Regions from separate parts of the Anaerostipes rhamnosivorans genome, predicted to be linked through region 1. Evidence: predicted binding sites of a transcription regulator. Region 1 holds the regulator's gene; the other holds the start of a gene.

The links. The regulator Rex, encoded in region 1, represses fermentation and respiration genes when NADH is low (regulators of the CRP and FNR family bind a similar motif). The targets are predictions, from matches to a motif close to ATTGTTAANTANTTAACAAT.
Region 2: a site for Rex is predicted at 1,810-1,829, ahead of gap (type I glyceraldehyde-3-phosphate dehydrogenase). Genes of this name have one in related genera too.

Annotation. Positions count from the first base shown of each region.
Region 1 covers NZ_CP040058.1:2,035,470-2,044,100, reverse strand. Annotated here, with positions in the region: gene AR1Y2_RS10145 (ABC transporter permease) at 1-149, opposite strand, end outside; gene AR1Y2_RS10140 (ABC transporter ATP-binding protein) at 136-870, opposite strand; gene AR1Y2_RS10135 (MerR family transcriptional regulator) at 943-1,686, opposite strand; gene AR1Y2_RS10130 (glycosyltransferase family 2 protein) at 1,821-2,837, opposite strand; gene AR1Y2_RS10125 (ABC-F family ATP-binding cassette domain-containing protein) at 3,083-4,993, opposite strand; gene AR1Y2_RS10120 (redox-sensing transcriptional repressor Rex) at 5,145-5,807, shown strand; gene acpS (holo-ACP synthase) at 5,822-6,184, shown strand; gene AR1Y2_RS10110 (NAD(P)H-hydrate dehydratase) at 6,181-7,662, shown strand; gene alr (alanine racemase) at 7,646-8,631, shown strand, end outside.
Region 2 covers NZ_CP040058.1:1,355,822-1,368,236, reverse strand. Annotated here, with positions in the region: gene AR1Y2_RS06690 (phosphoglycerate kinase) at 1-586, opposite strand, end outside; gene gap (type I glyceraldehyde-3-phosphate dehydrogenase) at 746-1,762, opposite strand; gene AR1Y2_RS06680 (Na/Pi cotransporter family protein) at 1,933-3,606, opposite strand; gene AR1Y2_RS06675 (histidinol-phosphatase HisJ family protein) at 3,764-4,573, shown strand; gene AR1Y2_RS06670 (radical SAM protein) at 4,626-5,495, opposite strand; gene AR1Y2_RS06665 (L,D-transpeptidase family protein) at 5,511-6,191, opposite strand; gene AR1Y2_RS06660 (N-acetylmuramoyl-L-alanine amidase) at 6,393-7,217, opposite strand; gene nagA (N-acetylglucosamine-6-phosphate deacetylase) at 7,446-8,567, opposite strand; gene nagB (glucosamine-6-phosphate deaminase) at 8,564-9,301, opposite strand; gene nagE (N-acetylglucosamine-specific PTS transporter subunit IIBC) at 9,390-10,850, opposite strand; gene AR1Y2_RS06640 (PTS sugar transporter subunit IIA) at 10,886-11,383, opposite strand; gene licT (BglG family transcription antiterminator LicT) at 11,393-12,247, opposite strand.

The DNA.
Region 1 (8,631 bases):
TCCGCACCTGAAAAAGCAGGTTTATTTCCGTAAAGGATTCCGATGAGAGCCAGGGCCACAACTGGGACGCAGATCGCAAAGATGACCATATCCATACCTCTCAGGGATATTTTTAACTCATTTTTCAGCATTGTCTTATAAGTTTTCATATGTCAGTTCCTCCTCGTCAGTATACCAAAGATAAGCGTCCTCAAATCGACTGTGGGGACTTGAGTCGATTGCTTCGGACACGGTGCCGTAAAATATGATTTTTCCTTTCTTCAAAATGCAGATGCAGTCACATAGCTTTTCGATCTCGTCCATGAAATGGGATGTGAGAAAAATTGTCAGTCCGCTTTCTTTGAGCAGGGAAAGAATGTTCCAAACTTCCCGACGGGCTCTGGCGTCAAGCCCTGTTGTCAATTCATCCAAAAAAACCACTTCAGGTTTTGGGATGAGTGCAAGGATAATGAAAAGACGCTGTCTTTGACCGCCGGATAAATCCTTTACTTGGGTTTTCAGTTTATCCGCGATTCCAAACCTGGAAAGAAGCTCCAGGGGATCCTCAGCTTCATGGTAAAGAGAAGCAGTGACCTGACAGAGCTCCTGTACGGTAATACTGTCCTGATAATTTGTTTCCTGAAATTGAACTCCCACTTTCTCAAAGAGTTTTTTTCTTTCTTTAAGCGGATTCATTCCAAGAATGGAGATTTTGCCGCTGTCAGCTTTTTTCGTGCCTAACATACACTCGATCACAGTACTCTTTCCGGCACCGTTGGCGCCGATCAGACCGAATACGGTTCCTCGGTTTACCGACAGACTGATCTGATCTGCCGCAGGAGTCCCGGAGTATGTTTTTGTCAGTTGACTGACTTTGATGATTTCTTGCATTGATTGATACCTCCTTGTTTTTTGTAACAAAAGAATACCACCAACAGAAACGCTGGTGGTAAAGTGGAGGGTTTAGGAAAAAAATTTTTTCATTTCTTTTAGCATGCGGATCATGTCTATGGCGTTTTCTTCCGCATCTGCCAGAGAAGAGATCAGGTTATCGCACACAGCGATGATATCGTCATCGGATTTCGGCGTGTCCAATATCGATTTGATATCTGCCCTTGGATTTTTAGAAAGGTGGGAGAGCATTCTTAGGATCGCTTCTAAAGAATAATTTGCGCAGCGCAGGGAACGGATGATCTTAAGCCGTCTGATATCCTCTCCAGTATACACCCGGTATCCGTTTTGTCTCCGTTTGACTGTAAGCAAGCCGTTCATCTCCCAATTTCTTAAGGCATCCATCGTGATGTTTAGCTGTTCGGATACTTCCTTCCTTTTAAGGGAAAGAGTGTTTTCTGAACTCTCGCCGGATATGATCTGATTTACGATCTCTATGGCCTCTTCCGCGTTAAAGCGTTCCTTACGGATCTGGTCCAGATATTCGTTGGTCAGAAGAAGTGCCGTGTCATAATCCCCCAAGGCAGATACCTTTACCATCTGTACGATTTTTTTCCGAAGGCCGTTCTGCAGTACCTCGATTTGGAAAGCCAGACGGGCCAGCCGAAGCTGGGCAATATGTAGATCGGTAAAGATACGGTATCCGTTGGCCTGACGCTCCGGTTTTGGTATCAGCCCAGATTCTTCATACAGCCTTACGGTGTTTGGGTGTATTCCGATCATGGACGCGATTTCAGATGTTTTATAAGTGTTCATAATGATTCCACCTCCGTTTCTATCTTCATGGTAGCACAAACAAAAAGCCTGGTGTTATAGTGGAGGGAAGAACAGAGCAGATAATAGAAAATGACATTGAAACCGATAAGGATCCAATGTCATCTTTATAATTCTTAGTTAAAGCCGATAAATTTCCGGGCTGCTTTGTAGGCTGCGATAACGACTTTCCGCCCTCCATATCCCGGAAGGTTTACGGCATTTCCTACCAGAGATCCGCGGATCTGACGGTAAAGTTTTTTGTTTTTGGTTTTTAGGTATCTCCACAGCTCTTTTTTCTTCTGAATGTGCTCCGGGGTGCCGGATTTGATGGCGATCACAGAAGAGACAGTCATGATGATACTCAGGTAATGTTTCATATAGCGGTATAATGGTTTGTTCACAAGCTCAAAGCTGCTCATGTAGTCGATCATTGCCTGTGTGACAAAGAACTGCTGATCAATTCTTTTGATCATATTGTTCTCGTTGACAGACTGATCGTCCCTGCCGATAAAATATCGGTAGAAATTCACGTCCAGGTAATAGATCGTCTTCACATAAGGAAGCGGTTTAAACACATATAGATTGTCTACATAAAATGTATGCTCCGGCAGACATAAGCGGCACTCATGGAGCAGAGAAGTCCTGTAGATGACGGAGTGCATTAAAATGTACTGGCTCAGTGGGAAACGCTTCACATCATCCCATGTAAACAGCTCCTCAATAGGGATGGAATGGCGGTAGTGAATGACCGTCTTTTTCTTCACGCCCTGTTTTTCATAGACATAGTTGGACATAAACATATCAACAATCGTTCCCTGACGGTAAAATGTCTCCAATTTCTTCATGATCTCTTCATAAGCGTGCTCGTTTACCCAGTCATCGCTGTCCACGACCTTAAAGTAGATTCCTTTGGCATGGGCAATACCGGTATTCACGGCACCTCCATGCCCTTTGTTCTTCTGATGGATTGCACGGCAGATGCCAGGGTATTTGTTTTCATATTCATCGGCGATCATGCCGGTATTGTCTGTAGAACCATCGTCAATGATCAGGATCTCGACTTTGTCACCACCGATCAGTAAAGTATCGATGCAGTGTCTCATATATTCCTGAGAGTTATAACACGGTACGGCGAATGATAATAATTTCATTTTGTAACCTCCTAAAAATGGTACTCTGTCTATTATAAACAAACAAACGAAAAAATGCTATAAGTTTTTCTCCATTGTTCTCAGTCGGCTCTGGAAAGGCCTCCTTCCAACAGCGGAGAAAAACTAGCGTAGATTGGCGCCTTTCGTGAGATATTACACTATTTTTAACGAGCTGCCAGTGCGGAGCACGCTCACCCGAAGGGTATGAAATGCGCGTTGGCAGCAGTGCTAAACAACGTTATCTGCTACTCTGTTTCTTCAGAGAGGGTTTCCCACTCTTCATAAAATGTTTCAAGCTGTTGGTCATTCTGGGCTTTGGCTGTGGAGAGTTCCAGCAGCTTTTGTGTGTTTACAGCGTTTTCCGGGAGACACATTTCTTCTTCCAGTTTTGTGTTTTCCTCTTCCAGCCGTTCAATCTCCGACTCCACCCTTTTCAGCCGGTTTTTAGTTTTGCGGCGCCTTGCCTCTTCCTCTTTTTGCTTCTGCCAGTTAAGCTTGGTGTCTGAGACGTTTTCACCTTCGGCTGTCTGTAGTTCCTCTGTTCCTTCCTTTTCCTTTTCAAAAAGATAATGCTGGTAATCCCCGGAATAGGAGTGAAGCCCTTTGGAAGGAGAAAGCTCCAGGATTCTTGTGGCGGTCTTGTTAATGAAATAACGGTCATGAGAGACATACAAAACAGTTCCTGTGTATTGGGATAAGGCGGATTCCAGAATTTCTTTGGAATGGATGTCCAGATGGTTGGTCGGTTCATCCAGAATCAGGAAATTAGCACGGGAGAGCATAAGCTTTGCAAGTGATACCCGTCCCTTTTCCCCGCCGCTTAAGGAGGAGATCAGTTTGAAGACATCCTCTCCTTTAAAAAGAAAAGCAGCCAGGGTATTGCGGATCTTTGTATTGGTCAGTTCTGGGAAGGAATCTGATATTTCGTCAAAGATGGTCTTTTCCGGGTGCAGGTTGTCCTGGGCCTGGTCATAGTATCCGATGGACACCTGGGAGCCCAGTTTGATCTGTCCTTTGTTTTTTGCCATCTGCTTGCAAATGATCTTTAACATGGTGGTTTTTCCAGTACCGTTGGCGCCGATCAGCGCCACACGTTCTCCCCGGAAGATTTCAAAATCGATATCGGAAAACAACGTATGTGACCCAAAGCTTTTTTCCAGATGTTCCACAGTGAGGACATCATTCCCGCTGACAATGGACGGTTCGATGGAAAAGCGCATTTTCCCGTCAATCTCCATTGGCTTCTCGATCACGTCGATCTTATCGAGCATTTTTTCACGGCTCTCAGCACGGCGGATCGATTTTTCCCGGTTAAACTGTTTGAGTTTTTCGATGACCGCTTTCTGATGTTTGATCTCCTGCTGCTGGTTTTCGTATTCCTTTAACCGAATGGCTTTTACCTGGTCTCTTTTCTGGATAAATGCAGAATAGTTTCCATCAAAGAGCATGGCATGTCCAGCCTCGATCTCCATGACCTTGTTGACGATCTTGTCCAGGAAATACCGGTCATGGGAGACTAAGATCACAGCTCCTTCATAGTGGCTTAGGTAAGTTTCCAGCCACTGAATAGATTCCACGTCCAGGTGGTTGGTGGGCTCATCCAGAAGAAGGATCTCAGGCTTCATGAGCAGAAGCTTTCCCAGGGCAACCCGTGTCTTCTGACCACCGGAGAGAGTTGCGATCTGCTTCTGGAAGTCTTCCTCTTTAAAACCAAGGCCTTTTAAGATACCAGTGATTTCACTTTCATAGGCAAACCCGTTTTTCTGTTCAAATAAATGGGTGGCTCTGGTGTATTCCTCCATCTTATCCTCAAGCTCTTTGCCGCTTAAATGCTTCATCATCTGTTCCAGGGACCGAAGCTTTTTATCCAGTTCGATCACATCTTGCTTGATGGTCAAAAGCTCTTCGTAAATGGTGAGGGAGGAAGTATGGTCCTGGTGCTGTGCGAGATAACCAATCTCGGCATCCTTTTTCTTGTGGATCTCTCCCTCGTCGGGGGTCATCTGATCCATGATGATCTTTAAAAGGGTGGATTTCCCAGCCCCATTTAATCCGATCACGGCAAGACGGTCTTTTTCATTAATATGAAAGGATATTCCTTTCAGGACTTCCTGGTCAACGAAAGTTTTATGTATATTCTGACAAGATAAAACCATAGTGTACTCCTTCAAAACTTCTTAGCAATAAAAATTCTTTATTAGCATAACATAATTTCTGAAAAAACGCACTAAAAGTTTGACAGATATTAGACAATCTTATATAATTTATTTAATTTAGGAAGTTGATAAAATAAGTGGGAGGGTAATAATGTCATCAATGGATAAGAATATATCACCGGCAGTTATAAAGAGATTACCTAGATATTACCGTTATTTGGGAGCCTTGAAAGCAAAGAACATTACAAGGATTTCCTCCAAAGAACTGAGTGAGCGGATGAAGGTGACTGCATCCCAGATCCGCCAGGATCTCAATAATTTTGGAGGTTTCGGGCAGCAGGGATACGGATATAACGTGGAAAATCTTTATGTGGAGATCGGTAAGATCCTGGGGCTTGATAAGAGTAACCAGATGATCATCGTGGGCGCGGGTAATCTCGGCCAGGCACTGGCCAACTATCAGGATTTCAACAACAACAGCATCGGATTCCAGGTGATCGCGCTTTTTGACGTGAATCCGAAACTGATCGGCATCACTGTGCACGGCGTGGAAGTTCACGATATCGATGATATGGAAGAATTTATTAAAAATCATGAGATCAAGATCGCTGCTCTGACACTTCCGCAGGACCAGGCGCCCAAGATCGCCAAAGAGCTGGCATCCTGGGGCATCAAAGGCTTTTGGAATTTTGCGCCGGTGGATCTTACACTGCCGGACAGCGTTACCGTAGAAAACGTGCATCTGGCAGAATCTCTCATGACACTGACTTACAATATCCACAGCCGGGAAGACAACGAAGACACCGGGGAGTAGACGGGAGGAGCGTCATGATCGTGGGAATTGGGACTGATCTTGTTGAGATTGGGCGGATTCAGAAGATGACTGAGAGGAAAAAAGGCCTCAGCCGGATATTTTCAGAATCAGAACTGGCGTACGCGGGCTCAGACAGTACGACTCTTGCTGGGAATTTTGCAGTTAAAGAAGCCGTTTCCAAGGTATTTGGAACCGGCTTCTTCGGATTGGAGCCTTATGAGATCGAAGTGTTACGGAATGAAAAAGGAGCGCCTTATTTAAAACTTTCAGGGAGAGCCAAACAGATGGCTTCGGCTCAAAAGATCACAAAGTTTCATGTGTCAATCACTAATACAGGAGAACTGGCACAGGCTTTTGTCATAGGAGAATGTCTATGAAATATGTATTAAAAAACCAGGAAATGCAGAACGTGGATAAAGAAACAATAGAAGACATCGGAGTGCCGGGCCTTGTACTGATGGAGCGGGCCAGCGAAAAGATTGCTGGCAGGATTAAGGCTTCTGTCCAAAAACAGGACAGGATTCTGTCCGTGGCAGGATGCGGAAACAACGGAGGGGATGCGCTGGCGGCGGCCAGGATTCTTTTGGAGGAAGGCTACTCAGTAGATTTCGCGGTGGTAGGAAATCTTGAAAAGGCATCCAAAGACTTAAAGACCCAGCTGGGCATCTTAAACCGACTGGGTTATGAGGCGGAAACCAGTGTCAACTATAATGATTATGACTGGATCCTGGAGGGGCTGTTCGGTGTGGGGCTTTCCAGAAAGATCTCTGGTTCGTACCGTACTGCCATAGAGGCAATCAATGCAAGCAAAGCCAAGGTAATGTCCGTGGATATTCCCTCAGGCATCAGCGGGGATACGGGAAAGGTCCTTGGGTGTGCTGTCAAAGCGGATGCCACAGTGACGTTTGGAGGCCCAAAAGCGGGGCATCTTCTCTATCCGGGCAAGGATCATACAGGCCGGCTTTTTGTGGAGAGGATTGGTTTCTTTGACCAGACTTTAAAAAAATATGCCCGGGGATTTACTTATGACAGAAAAGATCTTAAAAGACTGCCCAAAAGGACCGCAGATTCCCACAAAGGAACCTATGGGAAGGTCCTGATCGTTGCAGGCAATGAATCCATGTCAGGAGCGGCCTATTTCGCGGCAAAAAGTGCCCTGCGCATGGGCAGCGGGCTGGTAAAGGTGATTTCCCACGCCTCCAACCGCCCGATCCTTCTGTCCATGCTTCCGGAAGTGCTGTTCGGGGCAGAGGAAGATCTAAAAGCTTCTCTTAGATGGTGTGATTGTATTTTATTCGGTCCTGGAATGGGCGTATCTGAGCGGACAAAAAGGCTTTTAGAAACCGTACTGTCCGACGGAACAAAACCACTTGTTCTGGACGCAGACGGTTTAAATACGGTCAGCCATTACAAGCTGCGGATCGATTATCCGGCCGGGTGCATTTTGACACCGCATCTTAAGGAGGCAGCAAGACTGCTGGAGACATCAGCAGAAGAGGTGAAAGAAAACCTGCCTGAAACAGCACATCGTGCAGCGGACCTGTTTCAAAGTGTGGTGGTGCTCAAAGATGCCACAACACTGGTAGTGTCAGCAGATGAGCCTGTTTACTACAACTGCAGCGGAAATCACGGAATGGCCACGGGAGGAAGCGGCGATGTGCTGGGCGGCATCATCACAAGCCTTTTAGGACGGGCCATGGAACCGTTGGAAGCTGCGGCTCTGGGTGTGTACGTCCACGGCCTTGCGGGAGACGAGGCCGCAAAGAGACTTGGATATGACAGTATGCTGGCTTCCGACATCATAGAAGCTCTCAGCAGTATTTTAGGAGGAATCAATGATGAATCAATACTATAGAGTGTATGCAGCCATAGACTTGGATGCGATCTGCCACAATATCAGTGAGATAAAGAACATTGTTGGAACGGACACGAAGATTATGCCGGTGATCAAGGCGGACGGATACGGCCACGGGGCAGTTCCGGTGGCAAAGGCATTAAACAAGATCGGCGTTGACGGGTTTGCAGTGGCGATCATAGAGGAAGGGATCGCCCTGAGGAAACAGGGAATAACAAAGCCCATACTGATCCTGGGTTATACTTCAGAATACCAGTATGCCTCTTTGATTCAGCATGAGATAGAGCAGACGGTGTTTTCCTATGATATGGCGGAGGCAATCTCCAAGTTTGCGGTGACGATGAAAAAAGATGCAAACATACATATCAAGGTGGACACTGGAATGAACCGGATTGGATTTAAACCGACGGAGGAATCCGTTTCGCAGGTGGAGCGGATACAAAAGCTTCCGAATATAAAGATTCAGGGCATCTTCACCCACTTTGCATGCGCGGATGAGGAAGATAAGACATCGGCCAGACATCAGAAGGAGCTATTTGATCAATTTGTGCGGAGTCTTGAGGACAAAGGAATCGAGATCCCGGTCAAGCATGTTTCCAACAGTGCCGCTATCATGGATCTTTGCGACTGCCGTATGGATATGGTGCGTTCCGGGATCATTACCTACGGACTGTATCCCTCCGAAGAGGTAGACAAGTCGGCCATTGATTTGAGGCCGGCCCTTTCCCTGATCAGCCACGTGATCCATGTAAAGGAAGTGGAGCCGGGGGAAGGGGTCAGCTACGGATCGACCTTTGTCACAGAAAGAAAGACTAAGATCGCAACGATCCCGGTAGGCTATGCGGATGGTTATCCCAGGGCACTATCTTCCAAAGGGAGAGTGATCATCCGAGGACAGTATGCACCGATCATCGGGAGAATCTGTATGGACCAGTTTATGGTGGATGTAACGGATATCGAAGGTGTTTG
Region 2 (12,415 bases), 680 kb from region 1:
TAGCGACCATAGGACGTTCCGGATTGTTGACCGCATTTCCTAAGAAATCAATCTCTTTCTGCATTAAATATCCTACAACTGCAGTGTCCACGAACTTTGTAACTCCCACGTTAGAGCAGTGAGCTCTATGAGCGGTACCAAAAGCATCATTAACAAAAACATCGCAGAGACTTGCAAGTTCTTTGCTGAACTCTTCTCCATTCTTTGTCTCTTCTGCTCTGTAGCGTGTATTCTGAAGTAAAATGACATCCCCGTCCTGCATTCCTTCTACCGCAGCTTTTGCATTCGGTCCTACCACGTTGTCATCTGCAGCAAACTTTACTTCCTGTCCTAATAACTCGCTTAATCTTTCTGCTACTGGCGCAAGAGATAACTCCGGTTTCGGTTCCCCTTTTGGTTTTCCTAAGTGTGAGCAGAGGATCAGCTTTCCGCCGTCAGCAATTAACTTCTTTAGTGTAGGAAGTGCTGCCACAAGACGGTTCTCATCTGTGATCTTTCCATCCTGAAGCGGAACGTTGAAGTCACAGCGCACTAAGACTTTTTTTCCTTTTACGTTGATATCATCTACTGATTTCTTGTTTAACATGTTCTTTCCTCCTAGGATTTCTTATAGGAAGGACTAAAAAGTCTTCCTATGGAATAAAAAAACGGTCCGGTCCAAAAAGACCGGACCCGTTTGAGTCTTTATAATATTACAGAATATTACACTGACTTCTGAGGCTTGTCCTCACAAAAGTGTAGAAGCTTATGCTAATTCTGCAAAGTATTTGATTGTTCTAACCATCTGGCTTGTGTATGAGTTTTCGTTGTCATACCAAGAAACAACCTGTACTTCATATAATCCGTCACCAACTTCAGTAACCATTGTCTGAGTTGCGTCGAATAAAGAACCATATTTGATTCCGATGATGTCAGAAGATACTAATTCTTCTTCTGTGTATCCGAAAGACTCTGTTGCTGCTGCTTTCATAGCTGCGTTGATTCCTTCAACAGTTACATTGTCACCTTTAACAACTGCTGTTAAAAGTGTTGTTGATCCTGTAGGAACCGGTACACGCTGAGCAGATCCGATTAATTTTCCGTTTAATTCTGGGATAACTAATCCGATAGCTTTTGCAGCACCTGTAGAGTTAGGTACGATGTTGACTGCAGCTGCACGTGCTCTTCTTAAGTCACCTTTTCTCTGAGGTCCGTCAAGAGTCATCTGATCTCCTGTGTAAGCATGTACTGTTAACATGATACCAGACTGGATTGGTGCATACTTGTTCAGTGCATCAGCCATAGGTGCTAAGCAGTTTGTTGTACAAGATGCTGCTGAGATGACTGTGTCTTCTTTTGTCAATGTATCGTGGTTTACATTATATACGATAGTTGGAAGATCATTTCCAGCTGGCGCAGAAATAACAACTTTCTTAGCTCCTGCCTGAACGTGTGCGGATGCTTTGTCTTTAGATGTGTAGAATCCTGTACATTCTAATACAACATCAACATCTAATTCTCCCCAAGGAAGTTTTGTTGCGTCTGCTTCTGCGTAGATTTCGATTTCTTTTCCGTCAACTACGATGGAAGATTCTTTTGCTTCTACCTTGTCGCCTAATGCATATCTTCCCTGTGCAGAATCATACTTTAATAAATGTGCTAACATCTTAGGATTTGTTAAATCGTTGATTGCTACAACTTCATAACCTTCTGCTCCGAACATCTGTCTGAATGCAAGACGTCCAATACGTCCAAATCCATTAATCGCTACTTTTACTGCCATCTCAATTCCTCCTAAGTCTTGAATGAATAATTTAATGTTGTCTGTCAATTGTCAATCTATTGACAAACTTCCTTTTTATTTTAAACAATATGTCCAAAAATATCAAGCCTATTTTAGTATTTCTCTCATGTATACAAAATCATACCTTTGTACAAGATTACTAAAATCTTTTATTTCTCATTTTCATCGATGATATAATTGGCAATATTATCTGCATAGTCAGAAATACGCTCCAAACTGGTCATCATATCGATGTAGATCACACCAGCCTCAGGTACACAGGATTCCCTCTCCAGCCGTTCAATATGCTGTTTTCGGTACTGCTTCTCCATCCGGTCGACTTCTTCCTCTCCCATGAGAGCCTGTTTCGCGATCTCCACATCATCATTTTCAATGGCACGGATCGCATAATCAAAAGTTTTAATGACTTGAGCCGTCATTTTGTGCAATTCGTCCTTAGCGAGGTCTGAGAAAGCAATTTTATCGTCATGCTTCATCTGCATGAATTCTGCAATATTCTCAACGTGATCTCCCGCCCTCTCAATGTCAGAAATTGTATAAAACAAGTCAGTGACAATCTTGCTCTGCTTCTCCGTCAGCGCCAGATTGCTGATCTTTACCAGATAGCCAGTGATCATGGTTTCCAGATGGTTGATGACCTTCTCGTCCCTGAACACCTTGTCCAGCTGTTTTTCACTTGGCTGCGGATTCATGGCTTCTTTTGTGACGCGCTTCATATTCTTCAGCACAATATCACCCATACGCACCACTTCCTTTACAGCATTCTCCACTGCAAAAGAAGGAGTCTCCAAAATACGCGGATCCAGGTGGCGCAAAACCATTTCTTCTACTTCTTCATCCTCTTCGTCTTCCGGCTCCTCATGGATGATCAATCCTGACAGTTTTACCAAAACATTGGCAAATGGGAATAAAAGCACTGTGACGGACACATTAAAAATAGAGTGAAAGATCGAAATCTCCGTACTTGTGATGTGCTGCATAGCCAGATTATCAAACACTCCAAAGAAAATTGTCATGATAATTCCATAGATACCTGCACCGATAATATTAAAGGACAAATGAATCACTGCGGCTCTCTTTGCTGTTTTATTGGCTCCTGCACTGGATAAAAGTGCGGTGATACATGTACCGATATTCTGTCCGAGAGTGATAAAGACTGCGGAACGCCAGTTGACGATCCCCTTCATGGCAAGTGTCTGCAGGATACCCACAGATGCAGAAGAGCTCTGGATAACCGCTGTTACCACTGCTCCGACCAAAATCCCGAGAAATGGATTACCTCCAAGGATCTCAAACGCTTTCGAAAAGACCGGGCTGCTCTGGTAAACCCCGATCGAACTGGACATAAAGGAAAGCCCAATGAAAAGTACACCAAAACCAACGGCAATCTCTGCCTTTTGGCTCAGTTTTTGTTTATTTGAAAAAGTTACAATAAATGCGCCGATGGCCAGGATCAAAGGGGCAAAAAATTCTGGTTTTAATGCGCCTGCCCATTCATTGGCTGATACAAGCCATGCGGTAATCGTGGTTCCGACGTTTGCTCCCATGATAACGCCTGCTGCCTGGGTAAGATTCATGATCCCGGCATTTACAAAACCTACGACCATGACAGTTGTTGCCGAACTGCTCTGGATGATGGCTGTGACCAAAGCTCCCACTAAAACTCCTAAAAAGCGGTTGTTGGTCAGATATCCCAGAAGCTGCCTCATTTTATTTCCGGCGGTCTTCTGAAGGCCATCTGCCATCACATTCATTCCATAGAGAAACATACCTAGTCCGCCGGCGAAGGCAAATAGGTTCCCTACATGATCTAATGTACTCATTCTTTTTTCCTCCTGTATTAAACATCCTTAGTTTAACATAAGGTAATTGTTAATTTAAAGTAAAACTTTTGTAACTTCTCTGTTTTTCATGTATTTTTTTTAATAATTATATATAATAAAGGTGAAACCAATCTTAAATATATATAAAGGAGATGCCATGATTCGTTCAGATTTTCATTTACATACCAGCCACTCATCTGACTCAAAAGCCCCAATGGAATCTATGATTTTAAAGGCTGTAGACCTGGGTCTTACGAAAATTTGTTTTACAGAACACCAGGATTACGACTATCCCGAAAATGATGAAAACTTTGATTTTCTTCTGGATATCCAAACATATAAAAAGGAATTATTTACATTAAAGGATAAATACAAAGATCATATACAGGTGCTGTTCGGCACCGAGATCGGTCTCATGCCCACAACCTATGACAAATGCCGTGCCTTCGCGCGCTCAGAAAATTTTGACTTTATCATTGGATCTACCCATATTGTTGACCAAATGGACCCATATGAATCCATATTTTTTGAAACATATCCTGGAAAACAAGGACTTACAAGATATTTAGAAGTGATTCTTGAGAATGTACAGACATACCATGACTACTGCGTCTATGGCCATTTGGATTATGCAGTGCGCTACTGCCCAGATAAAAACTACCATTTTGTTTACAAAGACTATGCCGATTTGATCGAGGAAATTTTAAGAACGGTCATTGATGATGGAAAAGGGATCGAGGTCAACACCGGCGGGTACAAATACGGCCTCGGCTATCCGAATCCCCACCCGGATATTTTAAAACGCTACCGGGAACTTGGAGGGGAAATCCTGACCATAGGATCAGACGGACACTGTCCGGAACATATGGCTTATGATTTTTCAAAGCTTTCGGACCTGCTCACTTCCGTTGGTTTCCGGTACTATACGGTATTTAAAGATCAAAAACCAGAATTTATAAAATTATAAAAACAAGGGGAGAAGTCCTGGTCATTGGACACCTCCCCTTCTGTCATTTATATTAAAATCCCCGCATCCACTCTTCTTTTAAGTGTATATTTCCCTGGATTGCTTCTTCCAACTGGGCCATCATTCTTTCCCGGTCTTCGTTTAAAGTCCCTTTCAAATTGACATAATTGGAAGCATGGTTGGAACGGAAGATACAGCCCGGACAGTCCATGTTTTCCAGCATCAGTTTTGTCTCCTTGAGATTGTCATACGGGGTCATCAGTTCAAATTCCCCTTTTTGAATCTTCTCTTCCAAAGGCAGTCCCGGCTCTACCATCAAGGTCAGCAATCCTACATAATCCGGCTTCATAGCGGACAGCACCTTTCCGGTGTCAACTGCATGTTCTCTCCACAGCTTTGTTCCTCCAAGACCAGAGATTGCTGTCACAGACAGCCGGATGCCTGCCTGCTTTATCTTACCCGCTGACTGGATCATTTCCTGCGGAGTCGCCCCCTTTTTCATGAATTCAAGCACCTGTGCATTACCTGATTCCAGTCCCATATACACCATATCCAGACCGTGTGCTTTCAGTTCCCGGAGTTCCTCTTCTTTTTTGATCATGACACTTCTGGGTGACGCATAGCAGGTCACCTGACGGCATTCCGGTATCTCTTCCCGTATATAGTTCAGGATCTCATTAAGATATTCATTCTTGCAGATCAGAGCATCCCCGTCTGCCAGAAAGATTTTTCCAATCGAGCTGTAGTATGCTCTTGCCTCCCTGAAATCAGCCAGCACATCCTGAAGCGGCCTCATTCTAAATCGCTTTTCTTTATACATATTACAGAAAATACAGTCGTTCTGACTGCACCCGATCGTCACCTGTATGATCAGGCTGTATGCCTCGCTGGGCGGTCTGTAAACCATTCCTTCGTATTCCATTGGTTCCCCTCCTGATTAACTGCGGTAGATGCAGATTTTTACTCCTGGCTCCGCATTTCTTATGATCTTTTTCATGTTTGCCTTGCTGACTGCAATGCATCCTGCCGTGAAAGACTTTTTCCCTTTACAGTGCATAAAAATTGCAGAACCCTTTTTATATTTATGTTTTGGATTGTAGTTCAAAAAAAGTCCGTAATGATAATGTGGCTTGTAATCGATCAAATGCTCTCCCCTGCAGCGATGCTTTTTTTCTCTCACATCCACCAGCCGGTTATAGTATTTTTTGTCGCCGCACCAATAAAGATATTTATTTACCTTCGTATATTCCATCTTTGACCCTGGATTTTTTTTGATACCAAAAGCTCCCGTAACCCCATAAGTACCGGAAGGTGTTTTCATATCCCCTTCTTTTTTCTTATAGATTCCTTTTTTCCCTACATAGCCTCTGCATTTTAAGATCCGTTTCCATTTATGATTCTTTTTCTGGTACATACAAACCGTTGCTCTTGATTTCTTATGGTATTTTACAAAGATCAGCTGGTTTACTTTACTGTCATACCGGAATCGGTCGAATTTCTTCTGCCATACAGACTTCTTTGCCGCTGCATGGACCGTCTGTTTTTCTATGATTCCCGCTGTCATATTCCAAATAAGGACTGCCATAACCAACACTGCCATCCATCTTTTTTTCTTCATTATTGTATTCACCTCTTGGGCTATTATACACAAATACAGATAAGAAAAAAAGAGGTTTTCGCAAAATTATTTGTATACAAACTATTTTTATACAAACTAAATATTTCCAAATTCCTTCTGACATGCCGAAAATGTCTTGGCTTCGGCCATAGTCCCACAGCCGAATATTGTACTAATGGACATAAAGCCATCATCCACGCATCATTTCTTTACAAACCGGTCAATTCCATTGGCTGCCCCTTCTGCCATCTTTTTTTGAAAGCGTTCACTTTTCATAGACATATCGTCCTTTGGGTTACTCAAAAAGCCCAGTTCCAGAATCGTTACCGGCATAGCTGCCCAGTTTATACCGCTCATCTGATCTGTCAGCGTGACGCCACGGTTCTTCATACCCGTGGCCTTGCAGTACTCTTTTAGTACGCTTTTAGACAGTTCCTGAGATTGTTTAGCCAGCCGTGCCGCATATGGATTGTTATTTGAAGGCGCCATAGAAAGAGCACCCCGCACTGCATAGTCTCTCGAACCATTGGCATGAATCCTGATAAAAATATCTGCGCCCTTTTTTTCGGCAAATTTTGCTCTTTTGGCATTGCTGATATTTACATCTGCTCTTTTCCGGGTCAAATACACCGTATACCCTCTTTTTACGAGCTCTTTCTTAAGTTTCTTTGATACCATAAGGGTCAGTTCATATTCATTTAATCCTGACACAATACCGCTGGTTCCAGAGGATACCTTCGATTTCATTTCTTTAGCCCCTGGCCCGATGGGCTCCTGGGACTGATCCTGTTTCCTCTGATGCCCCGGATCAATCACTACTACATACTTCTTTTTTTCTGCTTTTACCTTTTCCTTAGATTTCTGCTCTGCCTTTTGTCGTGTTTCTTCAGAGAAAATCGTCCTCTTATCGGCGGGGGAAGAATCCCTTCCGTCCTCTTTTCCTGCAAAATATAAAATCATTATTCCTATGACTGCCAAACACGCGCCAATGACTGCGGAAGCTTTGATTATCGTTGTCTTATTCATCCATATCCCAGGTCCTTTTCTGCTTTTACAATCGGTTTTAGGTTATATTCTTCAGCATATTCTGGTCATGCCGTGCAGACATTTTAAAACAAACCAACAAAAAAATGTGAAGAAAAATGCCGGAAGATATAATTTCTCACATTCTCCGCTCTCAATAATCCAAGAACTATATAATAAAGAAAGGCAGAAGCCGTCTTTTAAACGTACTTCTGCCCTCTGTTATTCTGTTTAATTCTTCTTTGTCAATTTTCCTTTTTGTACGATTGACTTGATATTCAGCTCTTTGTCTAAGATAACAACATTGGCATATTTGCCCTCTGAAATACTTCCATATTTATCATCAATGCCAATGGATCTGGCTGGATTCTGTGATGCACATTTGACTGCACTCTCAAGTGGAATCCCCATGCTTTTTACTGCGGTTCTCATACAGTCCATCAAGTTTGTGGCAGAGCCTGCAATCGCTCCCCCTTCCGCTAAAGTTGCAAGATTGCCCACGACTTTAACGTCCTGGCCTCCCAGCTGATAAGTGCCGTCATCCATTCCGGTGGCCATCATGCTGTCACTGATCAGGATAATATGGTCATCTCCAAACATCTTAAAGGTAGTCCTGACGGCACTGGGATGAATATGAATACCGTCGCATATAAGTTCCACATCCAGTCCGTAGTCACAGGCTGCCCCGATGACACCTGGTGCCCTGTGGCTGTACCCCGGCATGGCGTTGTAGAGATGTGTCACGTGGCTGACTCCATGTTCAATGGCTTTTACTGCGGTGTCATAATCCGCTGCAGTATGGGCAATCGAGATGACCGCCTCGTCTTTTACCTGACGGATAAAGTCCATGGCTCCCTCGGTTTCCGGTGCAATGTCCACCAGCTTAAATAAACCGTTTGAAGCCTTTTGAAGCCTCCGGTACATGTCCACATCCGGTGTATGGATATACGCAGGATTCTGCGCTCCCTTTTTGGCCTCATTGATGAATGGACCTTCCATGTTAATGCCGACCAGATCCGCTCCAGCGCCGCCCCTATATCCAGCGGCTGCCTCGGCGATGGACATCAGTTGATCCTCCGCTAAGGTCATAGTAGCCGGACAGATCGCAAGCACTCCATTTTCTGCTTCATACTCTGCCATCTTATGGATAGCTTCAGAAGTCCCGTCACAGAAATCATATCCCACACAGCCGTGAAAGTGAATATCAACCAGCCCTGGGATTGCATAGCAGCCCTCGGCGTCTAAGATCTGTTCATCCTGTGAAGAATCACAAAATATTTCACCGTCCGTACAGATATCTTTTGACCGGAAGACCCCGTCTTCACAAAAAACTTCTGCGTTTTTTATAATCATAATAAATCCTCTACCTCTGACAATGCGTCCGCATCTGCTACCAGGATCACATCATTGTGAAGCTGTAAGATGGACGCCGGTACTTTCGGTGTTACCGGTCCGAAGAATGCTTCTTTTACAATACCTGCTTTTTCTTTGCCGCTGATAATAAGAAGAATCTTCTTTGCTTTCATGATTGATTTGATGCCCATTGTATAAGCCTGTCTCGGCACGTCTTCTTCTTTTTCAAAGAAACGCTTATTGGCATTGATGGTGCTCTCTGTCAAATCCACGCAGTGGGTCTCTTTTTCAAATGCTTCTCCAGGCTCGTTGAATCCAATGTGCCCGTTGTGTCCGATTCCAAGAAGCTGTAAATCCACCCCACCGATTTCCTCTAACACCTGGTTATATCTTGCACATTCTTTCTGCGCATCTTCTTCCATACCATTTGGAATGTTGATATTCTCTGGTTTGATATTTACCTTATTAAACAGATATTGATGCATAAAATAGTCATAGCTCTGGTCATTGTCTTTCGGAAGCCCTTTGTATTCATCCAGATTCACTGATCTCACCTGGCTGAAATCCAAATCGTCCTGCTCATACCAATGTACCAGATTCTCATAGATCCCGATCGGTGAAGATCCTGTCGCCAGCCCCAATACACAGTCTGGCTTAGTGATGATCTCTGCTGAGATAATATTTGCTGCCTTCCTGCTCATGTCCTTGTAATCTTTTCCCTTAATAACTCTCATTTTCTACTTCCTTTCTATGATCCGGGGAAACACTAAAAGCTGTTTCCCCATAAATAGTTTCCATCTATTACTCAATATAACTCTTAGTTTACATTTCAGCAAGCTTTATTAACTCGTCTGCCACAAACTGCACTTTCGTGCCTACGATGATCTGAATACTGTTTTTGCCGGGACGAATAATTCCTGCAATTCCAGCTGACTTAATCTTTTTCTCGTCAATCAGATCCTGGTCCTTGATTTCCAGACGAAGCCTTGTGATACAGTTGTCAATAGAAGTCAGGTTATCCTTTCCTCCGAGCCCTTCTAAAATGATCTGCGCCACTCTTGTAAAATCATCATTTGCCAATACGGCACTCTTCTCCTCCTCCACGTCATCGTCTTCTTCACGTCCTGGAGTCTTTAAGTTAAACTTCACAATGATAAAACGGAACAGCACATAATAAACTACAAACGCAATCACACCAAGAATCAGCAGCATCCACGGCTTATTGGCCATTGGAAGTCTGGAACTCAAAAGGAAGTCAACCAGTCCTGCACTGAAGCTGAATCCTGCTGTAGCATGTAAAGCTGCCGCTACCGCCACAAAAATACCAGTCAGCAACGCGTGAACCACATACAGTGCCGGAGCCAAGAACATAAAGGAGAATTCCAGAGGCTCTGTAACGCCGGTAAAGAAAGAAGCAAAGGCCGCCGCGATCAATAGACCTGCCGCTACTTTTTTCTTGTTGTCTTTGGCTGTATGGTACATAGCCAGAGCGCCTGCCGGCAGACCAAACATCATAACCGGGAAGAATCCTGCCTGATACATACCAGTGATACCTTTGACTCCGGTCCCTGCCCAGAATTTACCGATATCGTCAATGCCTGCAACATCAAACCAGAATACAGAGTTTAATGCGTGATGTAATCCTGTCGGAATGAGCAGTCTGTTAAAGAATGCATAGATTCCTGCTCCCACAGGTCCCAGTCCTACAATACTTTCCCCAAATTTGACTAATACATTATACAATGGCGGCCATACAAAATACAAAATACCAGAAACGACTAACATTAATGCTGAGGTTATGATCGGCACACAGCGTTTTCCACTGAAGAATGATAAGGCCGTTGGCAACTGTACTTCTCCAAACTTATTAAAGCAAGCTGATGCTATAAGACCGGAAATAATACCGACAAAAGCGTTTTGGATCTTTGCAAAAGCAGGAGCTACCTGCTCAACCGGAATGTTCAGCAAAAGTGCCACATTGTCACTATTTAAAATAGTCGTTACAACAAGATAAGCAACCAATCCTGACAGTGCCGCTGCGCCGTCTTTCTTTTTGGTCATTCCAAGAGCGACACCCACAGCAAACAAGATCGGCAGATTATCGATGATGGCTCCTCCAGCCTTCACTAAGAATACTGCCACCGCGATCGGAGCTTTGTCGGCATTGGCTGCCATAACATTGGGGTCGATCAGATAACCGATACCCATTAAGATTGCGGCCGCCGGAAGTACCGCAACCGGCAGCATCAATGCTTTACCTAATTTCTGAAAATATTTCATCATAACAATAAGTTCCCCTTTCAAATTAAATCCTTCTCTTATTTTTCATTTAACCGGATGATCAGCTCCCCTGCCTCTACCTCCTTTCCGTGGAAGCATTCGATATCCGTATAATTTCCTTTTTCACAGATGACAACAGGAACGGTTACATCATAACCCGCCGCTTTGATGGCATCCATATCAAATGTGAGCAGCAGATCGCCAGCCTTTACCGGATCTCCTGAATTCTTATGAGCCGTAAAATGTTCCCCTTTCAGTTCAACAGTGTCGATCCCCACATGGACAATCATTTCCAGACCGTCCGGCCCCGAGATGCTGACCGCATGCTTTGTCTCAAACATCACGCCGACTTTTCCGTCGATCGGCGATACAACTTTCCCCTCTTTCGGTATGATCGCCACTCCCGTCCCAAGGATTTCTCCTGCAAACGTCGGATCAGCCACTTGATTCATGGCAATCACTGTCCCCTTCATTGGTGACAGTACTTCAACCGATTTCACTTCCTGCTTAAACGCTTTCTTCAAAGACTTAAACATGATTCCCTCCTATTTTCTAATGTTCTTTGTCTGATTGCTGCTTTTTATGCGTTCAATATGCATTGTTAAGTATACAATCTCTCCCTCTGACATTTCCCGCCGGTATTCCTTCTTAATATACTCTGCAATCTCCTGGCTGCATTGATACTCATCCGGATACATGGCTGAGATCATCTTCTGGAGCTCAGGCTCAATTTCGTCCATCCCTCCTCCTGACATGACTTTTCTTGACAAAAACTTGAGGTGTGTAATAAATCTTTCATAGTTTAGAGAAGTTTCCGTAAGTTCCATTTGAAAATAATCTTTGACCTTGTCAATAACGTTTTTGATAAAAGTTGTGATCTGTACTGTGTCACGCACTTTCGTATCATACTCTGCACTGACCACATGGAGGGCTATGGATACCGCCTCATCCTGTGGAAGCTTTACACCCAAGTCCTTTTCCACGATTCCAAGAGCATATTCCCCGATCTTGTATTCCAGATCATAGAATGTCTTGACCTCCCGGCTCAGAGGGTTGGGGTACATCATATCCTGCTTCATTCTCTGAAGCGCAAAGTTGATATGGTCTGTAAGGGTAATATAGATGTTTTCATTGAGCTTCGTATTAAGGATCCCTTTTGCATACATGATGATGTCGCTACATGTCTGCAGAAGCTCCATCGGAAGGTCCGTGATCAATTCTTTAAACCTTTGACTGACCCCCGGGTCCTCCATATGAAAAACCTTCTGGATCTTGCTATCATCCACAGGAGAACCTGCTTTTCCTTTAAACCCAAGACCGGTCCCCATAAGGATCACTTCATTGCCTGCTTCATCTATGGAACTAACCACATTGTTGTTGATCACCTTTGTAATTTTCATAATGCCTCTCCTCATAAACATGAACAAAAGAAAAAAAACCCAATTCTACAAGATCGGTTGAAGTTCCCTCAAAAAACTTTCCCTACTCGTAAAATCCGGTTTTGCCTGCCGAACAGTGACAATCCACGAATAATAAATATCACCAGTTATTCCTCTTTATGTGATTAT